One region of the Paenibacillus sp. FSL E2-0201 genome, then DNA from elsewhere that is predicted to be linked to it. Evidence: a T-box and tRNA genes for the amino acid it is inferred to sense, from the RefSeq annotation. Region 1 holds a T-box; the other regions hold tRNA genes.
What was found. A T-box is a leader RNA that pairs with one kind of tRNA and senses whether it is charged. The one in region 1 lies ahead of metG (methionine--tRNA ligase), so its partner is inferred to be a tRNA-Met.
Positions count from the first base shown of each region.

Region 2: it has a tRNA-Met gene. The T-box ahead of metG (methionine--tRNA ligase) is inferred to sense a tRNA for this amino acid. The anticodon was not compared.
Region 3: it has a tRNA-Met gene. The T-box ahead of metG (methionine--tRNA ligase) is inferred to sense a tRNA for this amino acid. The anticodon was not compared.

Region 1 is NZ_CP150154.1:4,694,844-4,698,092, reverse strand. Features, by position in the region: gene NSU15_RS21470 (stalk domain-containing protein) at 1-213, shown strand, start outside; gene NSU15_RS21465 (Fur family transcriptional regulator) at 441-902, shown strand; gene yidD (membrane protein insertion efficiency factor YidD) at 905-1,168, shown strand; T-box leader at 1,209-1,469, shown strand; gene metG (methionine--tRNA ligase) at 1,519-3,249, shown strand, end outside.
Region 2 is NZ_CP150154.1:5,847,145-5,850,393, reverse strand. Features, by position in the region: rRNA gene NSU15_RS26330 (23S ribosomal RNA) at 1-1,137, shown strand, start outside; tRNA gene NSU15_RS26325 (tRNA-Asn) at 1,199-1,274, shown strand; tRNA gene NSU15_RS26320 (tRNA-Ser) at 1,278-1,370, shown strand; tRNA gene NSU15_RS26315 (tRNA-Glu) at 1,389-1,463, shown strand; tRNA gene NSU15_RS26310 (tRNA-Val) at 1,519-1,594, shown strand; tRNA gene NSU15_RS26305 (tRNA-Met) at 1,612-1,688, shown strand; tRNA gene NSU15_RS26300 (tRNA-Asp) at 1,715-1,792, shown strand; tRNA gene NSU15_RS26295 (tRNA-Phe) at 1,800-1,875, shown strand; tRNA gene NSU15_RS26290 (tRNA-Thr) at 1,896-1,971, shown strand; tRNA gene NSU15_RS26285 (tRNA-Tyr) at 1,977-2,062, shown strand; tRNA gene NSU15_RS26280 (tRNA-Trp) at 2,069-2,142, shown strand; tRNA gene NSU15_RS26275 (tRNA-His) at 2,179-2,254, shown strand; tRNA gene NSU15_RS26270 (tRNA-His) at 2,295-2,367, shown strand; tRNA gene NSU15_RS26265 (tRNA-Gln) at 2,389-2,463, shown strand; tRNA gene NSU15_RS26260 (tRNA-Gly) at 2,470-2,544, shown strand; tRNA gene NSU15_RS26255 (tRNA-Cys) at 2,557-2,630, shown strand; tRNA gene NSU15_RS26250 (tRNA-Leu) at 2,645-2,723, shown strand; gene NSU15_RS26245 (AraC family transcriptional regulator) at 2,868-3,249, opposite strand, start outside.
Region 3 is NZ_CP150154.1:904,984-908,232, reverse strand. Features, by position in the region: gene NSU15_RS04030 (YdeI/OmpD-associated family protein) at 1-408, opposite strand, end outside; tRNA gene NSU15_RS04025 (tRNA-Gly) at 511-581, opposite strand; tRNA gene NSU15_RS04020 (tRNA-Pro) at 594-667, opposite strand; tRNA gene NSU15_RS04015 (tRNA-Arg) at 698-774, opposite strand; tRNA gene NSU15_RS04010 (tRNA-Gly) at 783-857, opposite strand; tRNA gene NSU15_RS04005 (tRNA-Leu) at 864-947, opposite strand; tRNA gene NSU15_RS04000 (tRNA-Lys) at 963-1,038, opposite strand; tRNA gene NSU15_RS03995 (tRNA-Gln) at 1,046-1,120, opposite strand; tRNA gene NSU15_RS03990 (tRNA-Asp) at 1,137-1,214, opposite strand; tRNA gene NSU15_RS03985 (tRNA-Met) at 1,240-1,316, opposite strand; tRNA gene NSU15_RS03980 (tRNA-Met) at 1,388-1,464, opposite strand; tRNA gene NSU15_RS03975 (tRNA-Val) at 1,482-1,557, opposite strand; tRNA gene NSU15_RS03970 (tRNA-Glu) at 1,564-1,635, opposite strand; tRNA gene NSU15_RS03965 (tRNA-Ser) at 1,764-1,856, opposite strand; tRNA gene NSU15_RS03960 (tRNA-Asn) at 1,862-1,937, opposite strand; tRNA gene NSU15_RS03955 (tRNA-Ile) at 1,941-2,017, opposite strand; rRNA gene rrf (5S ribosomal RNA) at 2,075-2,191, opposite strand; rRNA gene NSU15_RS03945 (23S ribosomal RNA) at 2,264-3,249, opposite strand, start outside.

The sequences.
Region 1 (3,249 bases):
AATCCACGTGGCGGTAATTACATGGGTCCTGTCTTAGTTAACGGTCAAATTGTACACATGCCGACATCTGGAAGTCTCTCCAGTGCTGACATGAACAGTGTAATTTATCGTACTGGCGATTATGGCGGCTCCGTGGAGATTTTGTTCACAGCAGCTTCTGGTAGTAACTTGCCGGTGAATTTCCTAGTTACACCGCTACCTGCGAAGAAATAAAATAATATGTCCATCCTTTAAGTTATTTGGGATTAACTGAAATAAAAGTCCGGCTGAATATTCCACCAAGGAATACTCAGCCGGACTTTTTGTATTTAAATGTATGATTTTACTCCGATGAACGCTCATGCACTTGGTTGTTTCATTGACGGGGCATTTATTTTGGGGCATTATTAAGAGAGTGAAGTATAAATGAAATGAACTGAAATGTTATGGGAGATGAGCGTATGCTGTCGACAGAACAAATATTAGAGGTCATGTCGGGGCAAGGTCTGCGAATCACCGACCAACGCAAAACGCTTGCCAAGTTATTCGGCGAGAATAAGGGTTATTTGTCAGCGAAGGATGTCTATGAGCATATGGGCCGCAAGTATAGCGGACTTAGCTTTGATACCGTGTACCGCAATCTGCGTGTAATGGAAGAGCTTGGTGTACTTGAACAAATCGTCTTTGAAGACGGAGTGAAATTCAAGGGAAGCTGTAATCATCAGGATCACCATCATCATATGATCTGCCTTCAATGCGAGAAAACCTACCCGATTAATTTCTGCCCGATGAATTTAACGGATACACCTGATCAATTCCGGGTAGTCAAGCATAAATTTGAGGTGTTCGGTTATTGCAAAGAATGTGAAGAGAACCGGGAAGAAGAACTAGTCGCAGCAGCTAATCACAAAAAAGGGGTCTAAGGATGGCGACCCTTCGAAGAACGATTCAGGCTCCCATTCGGGTGTACCGCAAGTACATTTCCCCAATTAAGCCTGCAACTTGTCGCTTTTATCCAACCTGTTCTGCCTATGCGCTGGAAGCGATTGAAGTCCATGGCCCACTTAAAGGCTCATGGCTTGCTGCCAAGCGGATTGCTAGATGCCATCCCTTCCATCCAGGGGGGCTTGATCCGGTTCCACCTCTTGAGGAACAACCCTCGAAGAAGGATTCTGCCCGTGCGACTTGACAGGGGCCCTTATCATTGGGTATATTCACAGGTAATAGTATGAATTCCGAGGAACGGATGAGTAAATCGGTACGTCCATTACAGAGAGCCGGTTCGAGCTGAAAGCCGGTATGGAGCGTTAGATTGAATATGGTCCGGGAGGAACTGTGTTCGAGCGGGAACTGCATTTGAGGTTCACGTAAGATAACAGCGTGTTCCAGCGTTAATGGACAGTTCCCGGGAAGGAACTGGCGAAGCCTGTTCTCTGTGAAGAGACAGGAAATTTGGGTGGTATCGCGTGAGTTATACTCTCGCCCCATTATAGGGGCGGGAGTTTTTTGTCTTTTAATGAAAGAAAGGATGATTAATCAATGAGCGAGAAGAAAACTTTTTACTTAACTACACCAATCTACTATCCGAGCGATAAGCTGCATATTGGACATGCTTATTCTACTGTAGCTGGAGATGCGATGGCCCGCTACAAACGTCTACGCGGCTATGACGTACGTTATCTAACAGGTACAGACGAGCATGGTCAAAAGATTGAACGGAAGGCTGAGGAAGCGGGTAAAACCCCTCAGCAGTTCGTAGATGACATCGTTGTTGGAATTAAGGAATTATGGCGTAAGTTAGATATCTCCAATGATGACTTTATCCGTACTACGGAAGATCGTCATAAAAAGGTTGTTCAGGATATTTTTGATCGACTGCTCAAGCAAGGTGATATTTATAAAGGTGAATATGAAGGCTGGTACAGTATTCCGGATGAAACCTTCTATACCGAAACGCAATTGGTTGATATCGTTCGAGATGACAATGGCGTAATCATTGGCGCAAAAAGCCCTGATAGCGGTCATCCTGTTGAACTGGTGAAGGAAGCCAGTTATTTCTTCCGGATGAGTAAATATGCAGATCGATTGCTGCAATTTTATGAGGAGAATCCGGAATTTATTTTGCCGGAATCCCGTAAGAACGAAATGATCAACAACTTTATCAAGCCTGGTCTGGAGGATCTTGCGGTTTCCCGTACGACTTTCGATTGGGGGGTTAAAGTTAAAGGCGACGAAAAGCATGTAGTGTACGTATGGATCGATGCGTTGACGAATTACATTACTGCTTTGGGTTACGGTTCTGAGGATCGCAGTCTGTACGATAACTTCTGGCCTGCAGATGTACATATTGTCGGCAAAGAAATCGTTCGTTTCCATACCATTTACTGGCCAATTATTCTAATGGCGCTAGGTGAACCTCTTCCGAAAAAGGTGTTTGCACATGGCTGGCTGCTCATGAAGGATGGCAAAATGTCGAAATCCAAAGGGAACGTAGTAGATCCAGTTACTTTGATTGATCGTTACGGCCTGGATGCACTTCGTTATTACCTGCTGCGGGAAGTACCGTTTGGTTCAGATGGTACATTCACACCTGAAAGCTTTGTAGATCGGGTTAACTATGATCTTGCCAACGACCTTGGTAACCTATTGAACCGGACAGGTGCAATGGTGGAGAAGTATTTCGGTGGAGAGCTTCCGGCGTATGAAGGAAATGTAACAGCATTTGATGGTGAGCTTCAAGCTGCGGCAGAGAACACTTATGCCAAAGTAGAAGAAGCGATGGAAAAAATGGAGTTCTCCGTAGCGTTGACAGCTATCGGAATCTTTATCAGCCGCACCAATAAATATATTGATGAGACACAGCCTTGGGTACTTGCTAAGGATGAGAGCAGAACAGCGGAGTTAGCTTCCGTGATGAGACATCTTGTGGAAGGTCTTCGCACCGCTTCCATTCTGCTGCAGCCGTTCTTGACGCAAACCCCAGCGAAGATCTGGGAGCAGCTTGGCATCGAAGCAGGTGAGCTGACGACCTGGGACAGCGGTAAGACTTTTGGTCTGATTCCGGCAGGAACAAAGCTGGTGAAAGGCAATCCTATCTTCCCGCGTCTAGATGTGGAGCAAGAGGTAGCTTATATTGCCGAAGCCATGGGTGCTGGCAAGCCTGCGGCTGAAGCAGCCGAAGCAGCTCCTGTTGCCCCAGCGGTATCCGAGCCTGAGGAAGAGCATAAAGAAGAGATCGGTATCGACGATTTCGCCAAGGCTGAGCTCAGA
Region 2 (3,249 bases), 1.2 Mb from region 1:
TGAAAAGGCCCAAGCGACTGTTTAGCAAAAACACAGGTCTGTGCGAAGCCGCAAGGCGAAGTATACGGGCTGACGCCTGCCCGGTGCTGGAAGGTTAAGGGGAGTGGTTAGGGGTAACCCGAAGCTATGAACCGAAGCCCCAGTAAACGGCGGCCGTAACTATAACGGTCCTAAGGTAGCGAAATTCCTTGTCAGGTAAATTCTGACCCGCACGAATGGCGTAACGACTTGGGCGCTGTCTCAACGAGAGATCCGGTGAAATTTTAATACCTGTGAAGATGCAGGTTACCCGCGACAAGACGGAAAGACCCCATGGAGCTTTACTGCAGCTTGATATTGAATTTGGGTACGATCTGTACAGGATAGGTGGGAGCCGTAGAAATCGGAGCGCAAGCTTCGGTGGAGGCGCCGTTGGGATACCACCCTGATCGTATCTAGGTTCTAACCTAGTGCCCTAATCGGGTACGGGGACCGTGTCAGGCGGGCAGTTTGACTGGGGCGGTCGCCTCCTAAAGAGTAACGGAGGCGTTCCAAGGTTCCCTCAGAATGGTTGGAAATCATTCGAAGAGTGCAAAGGCATAAGGGAGCTTGACTGCGAGACCTACAAGTCGAGCAGGGACGAAAGTCGGACTTAGTGATCCGGTGGTACCGCATGGAAGGGCCATCGCTCAACGGATAAAAGCTACCCTGGGGATAACAGGCTTATCTCCCCCAAGAGTCCACATCGACGGGGAGGTTTGGCACCTCGATGTCGGCTCATCGCATCCTGGGGCTGAAGTAGGTCCCAAGGGTTGGGCTGTTCGCCCATTAAAGCGGTACGCGAGCTGGGTTCAGAACGTCGTGAGACAGTTCGGTCCCTATCTGTCGTGGGCGCAGGAAATTTGAGAGGAGCTGTCCTTAGTACGAGAGGACCGGGATGGACGTACCGCTGGTGCACCAGTTGTTTCGCCAGAAGCATGGCTGGGTAGCTACGTACGGACGGGATAAGCGCTGAAAGCATCTAAGCGTGAAGCCCCCCTCAAGATGAGATTTCCCAATTAGTAAGACCCCTTGAAGACGACGAGGTAGATAGGTTGGAGGTGGAAGTGCAGTAATGCATGGAGCTGACCAATACTAATCGGTCGAGGGCTTATCCTATACTTAAAACGCAAATTCAATTCGGATTCAGTTTTCAGGCGATTAAGCCTGGTATGAATATTCCCTGATAGCTCAGTTGGTAGAGCACTCGACTGTTAATCGAGTTGTCACAGGTTCGAGTCCTGTTCGGGGAGCCATATGGAGAGGTGTCCGAGTTTGGCCGAAGGAGCACGATTGGAAATCGTGTAGGCGCCACAAGCGTCTCGAGGGTTCGAATCCCTCTCTCTCCGCCACAAATTTTTAATTAGTATGGCCCGTTGGTCAAGGGGTTAAGACACCTCCCTTTCACGGAGGTAACATGGGTTCGAATCCCATACGGGTCACCAAATTTTCACTTGATTTTGTATAGTGGACTTTGGTACAATAACAATTGTTGTTTACGGAGGCTTAGCTCAGCTGGGAGAGCATCTGCCTTACAAGCAGAGGGTCGGGGGTTCGATCCCCTCAGCCTCCACCATATTCATTTAAGAACGACGCGGGGTGGAGCAGCCCGGTAGCTCGTCGGGCTCATAACCCGAAGGCCGCAGGTTCAAATCCTGCCCCCGCAACCAATTTTCATCAAGTAATTATATCTTTTGGAACCGTGGTGTAGTTGGCCTAACATGCCTGCCTGTCACGCAGGAGATCGCGAGTTCGAATCTCGTCGGTTCCGCCATTTTCTTGGCTCGATAGCTCAGTCGGTAGAGCAGAGGACTGAAAATCCTCGTGTCGGCGGTTCGAATCCGTCTCGAGCCACCATGTAGTATACAACTTAATATGCCGGTGTAGCTCAATTGGTAGAGCAACTGACTTGTAATCAGTAGGTTGGGGGTTCAAGTCCTCTCGCCGGCACCATCTTTGGGGGATTAGCGAAGTGGCCAAACGCATCAGACTGTAAATCTGCTCACGTACGTGTTCGGTGGTTCGAATCCATCATCCCCCACCATTTTTTAGGGGCATAGTTTAAAGGTAGAACAACGGTCTCCAAAACCGTTGGTGTGGGTTCAATTCCTGCTGCCCCTGCCAATCTTTATCTAAAGTCTTTCTCTAAAGTTTAATATGGCGGTCGTGGCGAAGGGGTTAACGCACCGGTTTGTGGATCCGGCATTCGTGGGTTCAAGTCCCATCGGTCGCCCCATTTACTTTAAGAAGAACAGCAACAATATTAGTTTAATATGGCGATTGTGGCGAAGTGGTTAACGCACCGGATTGTGGTTCCGGCATTCGTGGGTTCGAGACCCATCAGTCGCCCCTTTTATTTTAAAATGTTATTGGGGATTAGCCAAGCGGTAAGGCAACGGACTTTGACTCCGTCACGCATAGGTTCAAATCCTATATCCCCAGCCATTTTATGCGGACGTGGCTCAGCGGTAGAGCATCGCCTTGCCAAGGCGAGGGTCGCGGGTTCGATTCCCGTCGTCCGCTCCAAATTTTTCATATGGCGCCATAGCCAAGTGGTAAGGCAAAGCTCTGCAAAAGCTTTATCCCCAGTTCAAATCTGGGTGGCGCCTCCATTAATTTCATATGTGCCGGCGTGGCGGAATGGCAGACGCGCTCGACTCAAAATCGAGAGGGAAACCGTGGAGGTTCGAGTCCTCTCGCCGGTATATCAAAAAGGTTAGTAAAGTTGCTAATACAAGCGACTTTACTAACCTTTTTTCTTTGTCTATGAACTTTTATTCTTAAGCCGTTGAATTAGAGACACTTCTAATTCAACGGCTTTTTTATGTGAAGCGGAGTGAATTGTAATTTTATTGACTGCTTAGTCGGAATGTCCGCGGTGTGAGACCTACCTCACGTTTGAACATATTGCAGAATTGAGCGTCATTCACAAACCCTGCAGCGGCAGATACTTCTGAGATATGCATTTGGGTATGTTGCAAGAGAGACTTTGCATAATCCAGACGTTTCAATAGTAGATAGCGAAGAGGTGAAGAACCGAATCGCTCTTTAAATAAATGGCGGAAACGATCATAGCTGTATCCAGACATCTCAGAGAGTGTTGCGACCGATAGCTTATGGCGGTAATGCTCATTCATATAGTTTAGAACATATTGGACTCTGTCTTCCGTTGGCGATTGAAACCCAGAGGCGCTAAGAAGCCGTATCAGATGAACAGTGATTTCGCTCATT
Region 3 (3,249 bases), 3.0 Mb from region 1:
TCTGGTTTCAGGTCTTTTCGCCGCTTCGATCCAAGATACATATTCCTTCTGATAAGAATAAGCCAGACCGTTGTAATAAGCTTCTGCCTGCTCATGGCTACTCAGCGCATCAAGGAAATCCTCTGGAGCTTCTACCTCTCGTAATTGATGATCCTGCTCCATCGTCACACGCACAATATCACCAGGTTGAGCTTTGGCTAGATCCCGTAGTTCTTTCTTTACCACCATAAAATACTTTCCGTTTCCATGGGGCATAAGCGTTCCTCTATAGGGGATTCCATTTACAGTTCCTTTTACCTGTACCCTGGACTTTGTTTCAAATATTTGTTCGGCATCAAAAGGGACGTTAAGATAAGTCCAGCTCCCACTTGCATCAGGTCGCACTAATTTAGCTTCGAATTCAAACATAGCTACCTCCTCAACTAAAAGCCCTAAGTTCTATTGTATCCATATGAATGTAACTATACAAAAAAACACCTGCCTATAATAGACAGGTGTTTCTTAATTATAAGCGGGTGATGGGAATCGAACCCACGCTATCAGCTTGGAAGGCTGAAGTTCTACCATTGAACTACACCCGCAAAGGTATAAAATCGGGATGACACGATTTGAACATGCGACCCCCTGGTCCCAAACCAGGTGCTCTACCAAGCTGAGCTACATCCCGTCAAAACATGTAATGACTTAGTAATAAAAATGGCGCGCCCTGAGAGATTCGAACTCCCGGCCTTTTGATTCGTAGTCAAACGCTCTATCCAGCTGAGCTAAGGGCGCAAAAATTATGGAGCGGAAGACGGGAATCGAACCCGCGACCCTCGCCTTGGCAAGGCGATGCTCTACCGCTGAGCCACTTCCGCAAAATATGGTGCGCGTGAAGGGACTTGAACCCCCACGTCGTGAAACGCCAGATCCTAAGTCTGGTGCGTCTGCCATTCCGCCACACGCGCACACTTTAAAAATAATGGTGAGCCATGAAGGACTCGAACCTTCGACACCCTGATTAAAAGTCAGGTGCTCTACCAACTGAGCTAATGGCTCTCATAAATGGCTGGGGATATAGGATTTGAACCTATGCATGACGGAGTCAAAGTCCGTTGCCTTACCGCTTGGCTAATCCCCAACAATAATTAACTAAATGGCGGAACCGACGAGATTCGAACTCGCGATCTCCTGCGTGACAGGCAGACATGTTAGGCCAACTACACCACGGTTCCACAGACATAATGCATAAATGTAAATTGGTTGCGGGGGCAGGATTTGAACCTGCGGCCTTCGGGTTATGAGCCCGACGAGCTACCGGGCTGCTCCACCCCGCGTCATTTAATAAGTATATACTATTCATTTACACTACGCCAGCTAGTCCCAAAACATCATGCTTAAGAAAATTTGGTTGCGGGGGCAGGATTTGAACCTGCGGCCTTCGGGTTATGAGCCCGACGAGCTACCGGGCTGCTCCACCCCGCGTCGTTCTTAAATGAATATGGTGGAGGCTGAGGGGATCGAACCCCCGACCCTCTGCTTGTAAGGCAGATGCTCTCCCAGCTGAGCTAAGCCTCCATGTTATGACCCGTATGGGATTCGAACCCATGTTACCTCCGTGAAAGGGAGGTGTCTTAACCCCTTGACCAACGGGCCATGCTAATAAACTTTATGGCGGAGAGAGAGATACTCTCACTACTATCGAGATTGCGAAGCATTCCTAACGAAGCTTATGCTTCAACGAACCACCAAGGCTTCTCATCCCTAACAGGGAAGTAAATTCATGGCGGAGAGAGAGGGATTCGAACCCTCGAGACGCTTGTGGCGCCTACACGATTTCCAATCGTGCTCCTTCGGCCAAACTCGGACACCTCTCCATAAATGGCTCCCCGAACAGGACTCGAACCTGTGACAACTCGATTAACAGTCGAGTGCTCTACCAACTGAGCTATCAGGGAATATGGTGGGCCTTAGTGGACTCGAACCACCGACCTCACCCTTATCAGGGGTGCGCTCTAACCAGCTGAGCTAAAGGCCCTTTTAAGACATACGAATATTAAGGGCAAAAAAAATACCACGGGTAATGTGGTTGTCCGCTTGGCGGCGTCCTACTCTCCCAGGACCCTTCGGTCCAAGTACCATCGGCGCTGGAGGGCTTAACGGTCGTGTTCGGGATGGGTACGCGTGGAACCCCTCCGCTATCGCCACCAAACGGGCATTACAGCGTAATGCTCAGGCTTAATCGCCTGAAAACTGAATCCGAATTGAATTTGCATTTTAAGTATAGGATAAGCCCTCGACCGATTAGTATTGGTCAGCTCCATGCATTACTGCACTTCCACCTCCAACCTATCTACCTCGTCGTCTTCAAGGGGTCTTACTAATTGGGAAATCTCATCTTGAGGGGGGCTTCACGCTTAGATGCTTTCAGCGCTTATCCCGTCCGTACGTAGCTACCCAGCCATGCTTCTGGCGAAACAACTGGTGCACCAGCGGTACGTCCATCCCGGTCCTCTCGTACTAAGGACAGCTCCTCTCAAATTTCCTGCGCCCACGACAGATAGGGACCGAACTGTCTCACGACGTTCTGAACCCAGCTCGCGTACCGCTTTAATGGGCGAACAGCCCAACCCTTGGGACCTACTTCAGCCCCAGGATGCGATGAGCCGACATCGAGGTGCCAAACCTCCCCGTCGATGTGGACTCTTGGGGGAGATAAGCCTGTTATCCCCAGGGTAGCTTTTATCCGTTGAGCGATGGCCCTTCCATGCGGTACCACCGGATCACTAAGTCCGACTTTCGTCCCTGCTCGACTTGTAGGTCTCGCAGTCAAGCTCCCTTATGCCTTTGCACTCTTCGAATGATTTCCAACCATTCTGAGGGAACCTTGGAACGCCTCCGTTACTCTTTAGGAGGCGACCGCCCCAGTCAAACTGCCCGCCTGACACGGTCCCCGTACCCGATTAGGGCACTAGGTTAGAACCTAGATACGATCAGGGTGGTATCCCAACGGCGCCTCCACCGAAGCTTGCGCTCCGATTTCTACGGCTCCCACCTATCCTGTACAGATCGTACCCAAATTCAATATCAAGCTGCAGTAAAGCTCCATGGGGTCTTTCCGTCTTGTCGCGGGTAACCTGCATCTTCACAGGTATTAAAATTTCACCGGATCTCTCGTTGAGACAGCGCCCAAGTCGTTACGCCATTCGTGCGGGTCAGAATTTACCTGACAAGGAATTTCGCTACCTTAGGACCGTTATAGTTACGGCC